Regions from separate parts of the Streptomyces sp. NPDC016677 genome, predicted to be linked through region 1. Evidence: riboswitches for the same ligand, from Rfam matches in the RefSeq annotation. Region 1 holds a riboswitch; each other region holds the start of a gene.

Region 1 (3,185 bases):
GGTATCGGGCAGCGGGCCCTGGCGCAATACCGCCCCTTGGCAGTCCGACACCCCGAGGCCGATGGCGCGCCCCTGCCCCAGCGGTCCGCGCTCGTACGGCAGGAAACCGGCGCTCTCGCCGCCCTCGTACAGCACCGCCACCCGCGCCGCCGGGCGTACCCGGCCCACGGCCTCGGTGAACTCCGGTTCCATGAAAGGGTTGCGAGGGGCGTGCGACTTGGCGCGCAGCTCCCGCCAGTGCTCCCGTTCCCCCTCGCCCAGTTCCTCCGGCCTCAGCACACGAATGTGTCCGCTGCTCAACTCGACCCCCCGATCAAGTCCCCCTGGACAGAAGGAAAGTACCCCTGGGGCCCCTCGGAGCGGTAGAGAGCGGAGCATGTTGTTGCCAACCGGTGCACAGCGCTTCAACCGCCTTTAGCCGGTGATGCGTCAGGTTTCGGACATCCGCGTCGGGAACGTGCGCTTGACGACGGTGAGTCGAGGGCGCGCGACGTCCGTATTCTCTGATCATGAACCCCACCGCATACGATCTCGTCGCCACCGATCTGGACGGAACGCTGCTGCGCGGCGACGACACCGTCTCCGAGCGGTCGCTCGCCGCGCTCGCGCGGGTGACCGGGGCCGGCGCGCACCACCTGGTGGTGACGGGACGCCCGGCGCCCAGAGTGCGCGCGCTCCTCGGCGACCTCGGCTGCGGGGGGCTCGCGGTGTGCGGACAGGGCGCGCAGGTGTACGACGCCGGCGCGGACCGGATGCTGTGGTCGGTCACCCTGGACCGGGAACTGGCCGAGACCGCGCTCGGCAAGATCGAGGCCGAGGTCGGCGAGGTGTACGCCGCCGTCGACCAGGACGGGGTGGACGGGCTCACGCTGATCGAGCCCGGGTACCTGATGCCGCACCCCACACTGCCCGCGGTGCGGGTCGGCCGGCGGGACGACCTGTGGGCGGCGCCCATCAGCAAGGTGCTGCTGCGCCACCCTGACCTGTCCGACGACGAGCTGGCGGCGACGGCCCGCGCGGTGGTCGGGTCGCTGGCGACGGTCACCATGTCGGGGCCGGGGACGGTCGAACTCCAGCCGTGCGGTGTCACCAAGGCGACCGGTCTGGAGCTGGCGGCGGAGCGCCTGGGGCTGAGCCCGGAGCGCACGGTCGCCTTCGGGGACATGCCCAACGACATCCCCATGTTCCGGTGGGCGGCCCACGGCGTCGCCATGGCCGGCGCCCACCCGGAACTGCGGGCGGTCGCCGACGAGGTCACCCTGTCGAACGAGGACGACGGCGTGGCCGTCGTCCTCGAACGACTCTTCGCCCGAGGCCGGGCTCAGTAGGCGCTGTAGACGTTGTCCATGGAGCCGTACCGGTCGGCCGCGTAGTTGCAGGCGGCGGTGATGTTGGCGACCGGGTCGTACATGTCCCAGGAGGTGCCTTCGACGTGGTACGCGTCGAAGGTCGGCTTGATCACCTGGAGCAGGCCCTTGGACGGGGTGCCGTTGATGGCGTTGATGTCCCAGTTGTTGATCGCGAACTGGTTGCCGGACGACTCCCGCATGATGTTGCGGTAGATGCCGTCGTACGAGCCCGGGATGCCCTTCTCGGCCATGATGTCGAGCGACTGGCGGATCCAGCCGTCGAGGTTGTTGCTGTAGCCGTTGGCCGCGGTCAGGGCGGCCGTGGTGGTCGCCGTGGTCGAGTCGGCGGCGGGGACGGCGGCCGGGGCGGCGGACGCGCTGGCGGCGCCGGCGATCGGCAGCGCCAGTACGGCGGCGCCGGCACCGGCGAGGGCGAGCTTGCGGACGAGACGGTTGGCGCCGGCGGCGTGCCGGAGAGCCTTTGCGGGCATGGTGCGGTCCTCTCCATACGCCTGCGAGGTGAGCTGTCGGGTTCGGGCGGGGAGGTGCCCGGCCGTGCCCTGTCGGGCCCGGCTTCACCCCGAGCCGCTCCGGTCCTCCGGGACGTCGGGTGACGTCCGGTGACCGGCGCGGCGACTTACCTGGGTCCCCCGCTCCTGCCGTGAATGAGTCGGATGCGTGTGCGTCGGGCGGTGGCAGGATTCGGCGTCCGCTCGACAGGCCGGGAACGTATGCGACAGCACATGTCCGGAACAAGTGCCGGAATCACCTAACGTGCCTGTTGACCTTGGTCTGAGGCATTTGGGGTACTTGATCCTTTGCGAGTGGCAAGGGTCAACTGGCGTACGGGGCAAGGGGATGGGGGGTGCGTGGGCGGCGGTGTGCGGTCGGGCGGCGGCGTGAGTCAAGTCACTGGCGTCGACGAGCGGGGCAAATCGGGCAATGAGGTCAACTTGGTTTTTACTGGCCAGGGGTGACCGTCGTCGTGGCGGGAGCGCCCGCCTGACTCGCCCGGCAGCGGGAACGAGGGCTGGGGCGGGGGTCTGGAACGAGGGCTGGGGCGGGGGTCTGGAACGGGGGTCTGTAACGGGGTCTGTAGGTCGAATGGGTGACGTTCCCGGGTCGCGCGACGTTGGGAGGAGTGGTGGGATCTTCGATGGATTCCCGGTGGGCCTTCGCTGGGCCCTCGACGCAGCCTTGGTGGACCGGTGGCGGGACCGGCGGGGCCGGGGAGTCTCCGAGGGGTCCAGGAGGGGTCCAGAGGGAATCGCGGCGTCGGCGTGCCCCGGCCGCCCCGCGAAGTCGATCCATGTCCGCTCATATCACCTGATCAAAAACATACAGTTCATGATCTGATACCGACCGGCCTGTAACGGTGGGCGCTATCGGTGATCGAAACGTGACCGGATACGCTGACTTGAGTGATGGCAGCGACCTATCGACCAGCCGTGTAACCGCGAGTAGACACCAGCAGACAGGAGACCCCTCGTGACCGTCGTCGGGCCGTTCGGGCTGAGCGTGCGGGACCAGGCTCTGGAAGCCGATGTCCAGGCCGGAATGGCGGCAGTCGAGGAAGGACTGCTGGAGGCAACCAAGAGCGAGGTGCCCTTCATCACGGAGGCCGCCCAGCATCTGGTGCGGGCGGGCGGCAAGCGGTTCCGGCCGCTGCTGGTGATGCTCGCGGCGCAGTTCGGCGACCCCTACGCCCCGGGTGTGGTGCCCTCGGCGGTGGTCGTGGAGCTGACCCACCTCGCCACGCTGTACCACGACGACGTGATGGACGAGGCCGCGGTGCGGCGCGGGGTGCCCAGCGCCAACACCCGCTGGGACAACTCC
Region 2 (3,185 bases), on a different contig from region 1:
CGAACGGCTCGGCGGCTTCGAGATCGCCGCCTGCTACGAGGCCGCGCAGGCGGACGCCTTCATCGGCGGCGACCTGTACGCGGTGCAGGACAGCCCGCGCGGGGTGCGGATGATCGTCGGGGACGTGCGGGGCAAGGGGATGGGCGCGGTGGCCGCCGTCGCCGTCGTGATCGGGGCGTTCCGGGAGGCCGCCGAGCAGGAGTCGACGCTGGAGGCGGTGGCGCAGCGGCTGGAGCGGGCGCTGGCCCGCGAGGGCACCCGGCGCGAGGGACTGGACGCCTTCGAGGGGTTCACCACCGCCGTCCTCGTCGAACTCCCGCACGGCGACGGGGTGGCCCGCGTCGTCAACCGGGGGCATCCGCCGCCCCTGCTGTGCCACGCCGACGGCAGCCTGCGCGCCCTGACCACGCGGGACGCGGCGCTGCCGCTCGGCATGGGGGAACTGGGCGTGTGGCCGGACCGCGCGGAGGAGACCGCCTTCCCCGCCGGGGCCACGCTGCTGCTCTACACCGACGGGGTGACCGAGGCCCGGGACGCCCGGGGCGAGTTCTACGATCCGGTGGCGCGGCTCGGTGGCCGGCGCTTCCGGCATCCGGGTGACCTGCTGGACACCCTCGCCGAGGACGTGCGCCGGCACTCCGGGGGCGGGATGGCGGACGACATGGCGCTGCTCGCCGTACGGCGGCCCGATCCGGGCGGCGCCGACGAGTCCGGTGGCCTGGACGAGTCCGGGGGCGCCTGTGGTCACGAAGGGTGATGGGGTGGGAGCCCTCCGCATAACAATTGATGCACGGTCAGTTTCAAGCGGCGGAACCGACCGCTGTGCGGGTGTACTGAAACGCGGTCAACTCGCCCCGTTTTCGCCCTCCGTGCGGCCTTGCTCCCGGCCGAGAAGCTTAATGATCAAGAGGAACGGCTTGGAAACAGCGCCCCGCTTCTATTAACGTTCGATAACGCAGCGCGGTCGTCCCAGCCGTCACAGAAGGCGGCTCCGTGCGCACGCGCCGAATCCCGTAAGGGAACCGGGGAACCACCACCTTGGGGTGAATCGGGCGTATCCGACCGTGGAGACACGGCCTGTATACGCGCGTAGGAGACCTTCCCGCTCCGAACCCGTCAGCTAACCCGGTAGGCGGAGACGGAAGGAAAGGAGCACGCCCACGTGGCGTCCAACCGGCCTGCCCCCGAGGCCCCGTTCGTGCCGAACCAGCACGACCCCGCAACCTTCGGCTACGGCGCCTTCCGCCCCGACGAGGGCCCCTTCGAAGAGTGGAACCCCACCGCCGACACCGTCCGTCCCGTGCGCGGCAAGCACCGGGTCGCCAAGCAGCGCGGCGGACTGGCCCGCAGCTCCACCGTCCTCGGCGTCGGCGTCATAGCGGCCGTGGGCGCCGGCGGCATGGCCAGCGCGCAGACCGGCAAGCCGCCGGTGTCGATCTCCATGCCCGACCTGCCGTCCGTGGGCTCGATCATCTCGGACGACGAGTCCGCCGGAGACACGGCGGACGAGGGGTCGGCCACGCCGCTCAGCAGCATCGCCGCCGTCGCCTCGGACGACACCGAGGAGGGCACGACCACCGCCGGTGAGTCGCTCCGCGCCCGGATCATGGCGCAGGCCGAGCAGCAGCAGAACCAGGTCGAGACCAAGGCCGCCGAAGAGGCTGCTGCCGCCGCCGAGAAGAAGGCCGCCGCTGCCGCCGCCGAGGCCGAGAAGAAGGCCGAGGCCAAGGCCGCCGCCGCCAAGAAGAAGGCGGCGGCGGAGGCCGCGCGGAAGGCCGAGGCCGCGCGGCTCGCCCAGCTGGCCAAGCAGTACGCGCTGCCGACCTCCTCGTACACCATCACCTCCAGCTACGGGCAGGCCGGCGCCTACTGGTCCTCCGGCTACCACACCGGCCTCGATTTCGCCGCGCCCGCAGGCACCCTCATCAAGGCCGTGCACTCCGGGACCATCACCGAGGCCGGGTACGCGGGCTCCTACGGCTACCGCACGATCCTCACCCTCGACGACGGCACCGAGGTGTGGTTCTGCCACCAGTCCTCGATCAGCGTCAGCGTCGGCCAGAAGGTCAGCACCGGCGACGTCATCGGCCGCGTCGGCGCCACCGGCAACGTCACGGGCGCCCACCTCCACCTGGAGGTCCACCCGGACGGCTCCACCTCCGGCATCGATCCGATGGCCTGGCTGCAGAGCAAGGGCCTCACCCCCTGAGCCGTCCCCTTGTCCGGGACACCTGATCCCCGGCGGTCCTGACGGCGACCCCCCGACGTCAGGGCTGCCGGTTCACGGGCGCGTACGGATGGTGCGCGTAGAGCTGGTACTGCTGGTACTGCTGGTACCTGGGGTACTGGTGCGGTGCCGGCGTCGGCGGGGCCGTGGCCCGTGCCGCGTGGGCCAGCGCCGGGCGTGCCGTCTCCCGGCGGCGCCACAGCTCGTGCAGCAACGCCCGCTCCCGTACGACGAAGTCGGCGCCCGCCCGGCCGCGCCGGCCCCGGTGCCGCAGGAACGCCAGCTCGGTCGCGTACGCCTCGTACTCCGCCACCGTCCGTGCCGCCTCCTTCCCGGCGTGGCGCCGGGCGTGCGCACGGGCGAGGCGCCGGGCCCGCATCGAGCCGAGCGCGTACGGCTCCGCCGGGGTCAGCCAGCCGGCCGCCGCGTAGGCGGGCAGTTCGGCGCGTACGGTGACCAGTTCGCGCTGCCGGGACCAGACCGCCAGCCAGGTCAGCAGCCCGAACACCGGCACCATGAACGTCGCGTACACGAGGAAGAAGCCGTACTCCCCGAGGGCCGAGGAGCCGTTCCACAGCGCGTGCATGCCCATCGCGAGCAGCAGGCCGGCCGGCGGGAGCAGGACGCGCCCGGCCCGGCGGCTCTCGCCGCGCAGGGCGGCGAGACCGAAGCCGAGGCCGGTGAGCACCGTGAACAGCGGGTGCGCGAACGGCGACATGACGACGCGGACGAAGAACGTCGCCGCGGTGACGGAGGCGATGCCGCTGCCCCCGGTGAGCTGGTCGGTGCCGAACGCGTTGCCCAGGTAGAGGATGTTCTCGGTGAACGCGAAGCCGGTGGCGGTGAAGCCGGCCAGGACAACGCCGTCGAGGAGCCCGGTGACGTCGTGCCGGCGGAAGAGGTAGACCAGCAGGACGGCGGCGGCCTTCGCGGACTCCTCCACGACCGGGGCTATCAC
Region 3 (3,185 bases), on a different contig from region 1:
CCTGGGGCCGCTCACCGGAGGCACCCCATGAGTGACATCGAGGAGAAGTTCCCCCGCGCCCTGTGGGTAAGGCTCATCGTCTACATCGCCGTCGGCCACGTCTTCGCGGCCTTCGTGTACCTGCTCTTCGAGGTGGGCGCGAAGTGACGTCCTGGGCCTTCGCGGACGCCGCCTAGTCGAGGAACCGGTCGCGCAGCCGGTCCCGGGTCCCCGGGGTGATCCGCAGGCCCCGCTCCAGATAGGTGTCGACGTCGCCCCAGGTCCGCTCGATCGTCTCGAAGGCCGCCGTCAGGTACTCGGCGCGCGCGTCGAACAGGGGGCTGAGCAGTTCCATGACCTCGGGGGAGTAGGCCGAGTCCGCGGAGCCGCTGCGCTTGACCTTGTAACGGCGGTGCTTCTCGTTGGACTTCAGGTAGTCCTCGACGATCGCCTCCCGCTCGACGCCCAGCGCGAGCAGCGTCACCGCGATGGACAGGCCCGCGCGGTCCTTGCCGGCCGCGCAGTGCATCAGGGCCGGGACGCTGTCCTCGGCGAGCGCGTGCAGCACCTGGGAGTGCTCTGCGGTGCGGTCCGTGATGATCGAGCGGTACGAGGCGATCATCCGGTCGGCGCCCTTGCCGTCCGCGAGGATCTCCCGCAGCTGGTCCAGGTCGCCGTCGCGGACCATCGTCCAGAACTCGGCGCCGTCGGCGGGGTCGGACAGCGGCAGGTTCACATTGCGCACGCCCGGCAGGGTCACGTCGGGGCCTTCGAGCTTCTGGTCGGCCGCGTTGCGGAAGTCGAAGACGGTGTGCAGGCCCAGACCCGCGAGGAACGCCGCGTCCTCGGCGGTCGCGTGGGCGAGGTGGCCGCTGCGGAACAGCACGCCGAACCGCACCCGCCGTCCGTCCGTGGCCGGCAGGCCGCCCACGTCACGGAAATTGCGTACCCCGGCCAGCTCCGGCTCGGTCGACGGGACCTGTTGCGTCACGAGGACTCCTCCCATTCGGCTCCGCTGCCGCTGTTCGACGGCGGGTGCGCCCGACGATACGGCATTCCGACCCTCGAAAGAGTCCTGGTTGTCCCTCTGTGTGACTTCTGATGCGTCTGTCCGAATTGGAGCATTCTCCCCAACTCGCTCTGGAATAAAAGTCGCTGGCGCGGGCCCGCGTGAGCAGCGTCATATCCGTGACCGTACGTCGCCCCTCATGTTCACGTAATGCGGGTGCTTTTCAAGGGTGTTCGCCTCCCACGCAATTCCCGCCATCGACGGAGGGTGACGGATCATTCCCCCAAAGGATCATGTGAAACACCTGCACCGGTAATCCCTCGCTTGTCCCTGTGCGTCCTGGTCCCTTACGTTCACCACCGATCCGGGCGGACGCCTAATCCTGCCGCCGCCCGGAGACCACACCCACTCACCACCCGTACGCGGCAGGAGCGGGGGACCCACAGGTACGACCGCCTGTTCCGGTTCCCGGGACGGCTAGGGGTAAAGCCGCGCTCTTCCGGCGCGGCCGGGCAGCTCCAGCCCGCACCCGACAGCTCACCTCGCAGGCGCCGGAGAGGAATTCGTCATGCCCGCGAAGGGTAAGCACCGCCGTACCAAGACCCAGCGCCTGACCCGCACCCTCGCCGTCGCCGGAACCGGCGGCGCCGCACTCGCCCTGCCGCTCCTGGGGGCCGCCGGCGCCCACGCCGCTCCCGCGCAGTCCGCTTCGGCGCAGTCCGCCGCCGTGAAGGACGCGCAGACCTACACCGTCCGCGCCGGTGACTCGCTGGCGAAGATCGCCGACGCCGAGGACGTCAGCGGCGGCTGGAAGAAGCTCTACGAGGACAACCGCGACGCCGTCGGTGACGACCCGTCGCTGATCCGTCCCGGTCTGAAGCTCACCATCGGCGGCAAGGCAGCGGCGAGCGCCGACTCCGCCGCGGACACCGCGGACACCGCGGGCGCCGCGGAGAAGAAGACGGCGCAGCCTGCGTCGGACACCGCGGACAGCTCCGCCGGCTTCGTGGCCCCCGTCGACGGCGGCACCGTCGGCACCCCGTACCACCAGTCCGGCGGCATGTGGTCCAGCGGCTACCACACCGGCACCGACTTCGTCGTCCCGACCGGCACCTCGCTGAAGGCCGTCGGCGCGGGCACGGTCGTCACCGCCGGCTGGGGCGGCGCGTACGGCAACCAGGTCGTCATCAAGCTCGCGGACGGCACCTACGCCCAGTACGCCCACCTGTCCTCGCTCTCCGTCTCCAGCGGCGACTCCGTGACGGCCGGACAGCAGGTCGGTCTCTCCGGCGCCACCGGCAACGTGACCGGCCCGCACCTGCACTTCGAGATCCGCACCACGCCGGACTACGGCTCGGACATCGACCCGCTCGCCTACCTCAGGTCGAAGGGCGTCTCCGTCTGACGCCGCCCGCCGCCCGCGCCCGCCGGAGGCCGGACCCCGATCGCCGGGTCCGGCCTTCGGTGTCCTGTGTGGCCCGGGGAACGTGGCTCAGTTATTCCGGAATTGGCCAACACTTTAGGAGTGGCCTTTCTCACCGCCCGTCAACCCCTTCCTACGGTCGCGTAGGTCACAATCCAAGGTGAATCATGGGCCGACGTGGCAGACGATTCGAAGAGTGACAAGAGAGCAGTGATCGGGTCGTACGTGGCGGTGGGGGACAGCTTCACCGAAGGTGTCGGTGATCGCGGCCCCGACGGGGCGTTCGTCGGCTGGGCCGACCGCTTCGCTGTTCTGCTCGCGGACCGGCGGCCCGAGGGCGACTTCACGTACACCAACCTCGCCGTACGCGGAAAGCTGCTCGACCAGATCGTGGCGGACCAGGTGCCCCAGGCGGTCGATCTCGCACCGGACCTGGTCTCCTTCTGCGCGGGCGGCAACGACATCCTCCGGCCCGGCACCGACCCCGACGAGGTGGCCGAGCGGTTCGAGCGGGCGGTGGCCGCGCTCACCGCGACGGCCGGCACGGTCATGGTGACGACCGGCTTCGACACCCGCCGGATGCCCGTCCTCAAGCACCTGCGGGGCAAGATCGCCACGTACAACGGACATGTACGGGCCGTCGCCGACCGCTACGGCTGCCCGGTGCTGGACCTGTGGTCGCTGCGCAGCATCCAGGACCGCCGCGCCTGGGACACCGACCGGCTGCACCTCTCGCCCGAGGGGCACACGCGCGTGGCGCTGCGCGCCGGCCAG

The links. Region 1 has a riboswitch for cyclic di-AMP ahead of ACZ3IG_RS27715 (transglycosylase SLT domain-containing protein). Riboswitches for the same ligand answer to the same signal wherever they lie in the genome.
Region 2: it holds a riboswitch for cyclic di-AMP, as region 1 does, so the genes downstream of both, ACZ3IG_RS16165 (M23 family metallopeptidase) here and ACZ3IG_RS27715 (transglycosylase SLT domain-containing protein) in region 1, are expected to answer to the same signal.
Region 3: it holds a riboswitch for cyclic di-AMP, as region 1 does, so the genes downstream of both, ACZ3IG_RS09090 (M23 family metallopeptidase) here and ACZ3IG_RS27715 (transglycosylase SLT domain-containing protein) in region 1, are expected to answer to the same signal.

Annotation. Positions count from the first base shown of each region.
Region 1 is NZ_JBVHEO010000013.1:94,382-97,566, reverse strand. Features, by position in the region: gene ACZ3IG_RS27725 (GNAT family N-acetyltransferase) at 1-279, opposite strand, end outside; gene ACZ3IG_RS27720 (HAD family hydrolase) at 510-1,328, shown strand; gene ACZ3IG_RS27715 (transglycosylase SLT domain-containing protein) at 1,322-1,840, opposite strand; cyclic di-AMP (ydaO/yuaA leader) riboswitch at 1,845-2,032, opposite strand; gene ACZ3IG_RS27710 (polyprenyl synthetase family protein) at 2,838-3,185, shown strand, end outside.
Region 2 is NZ_JBVHEO010000005.1:7,187-10,371, reverse strand. Features, by position in the region: gene ACZ3IG_RS16170 (PP2C family protein-serine/threonine phosphatase) at 1-757, shown strand, start outside; cyclic di-AMP (ydaO/yuaA leader) riboswitch at 993-1,150, shown strand; gene ACZ3IG_RS16165 (M23 family metallopeptidase) at 1,163-2,209, shown strand; gene ACZ3IG_RS16160 (PrsW family intramembrane metalloprotease) at 2,268-3,185, opposite strand, start outside.
Region 3 is NZ_JBVHEO010000002.1:845,901-849,085, reverse strand. Features, by position in the region: gene ACZ3IG_RS09105 (helix-turn-helix domain-containing protein) at 1-31, shown strand, start outside; gene ACZ3IG_RS09100 (DUF6126 family protein) at 28-147, shown strand; gene ACZ3IG_RS09095 (tyrosine-protein phosphatase) at 173-970, opposite strand; cyclic di-AMP (ydaO/yuaA leader) riboswitch at 1,392-1,552, shown strand; gene ACZ3IG_RS09090 (M23 family metallopeptidase) at 1,557-2,393, shown strand; gene ACZ3IG_RS09085 (SGNH/GDSL hydrolase family protein) at 2,622-3,185, shown strand, end outside.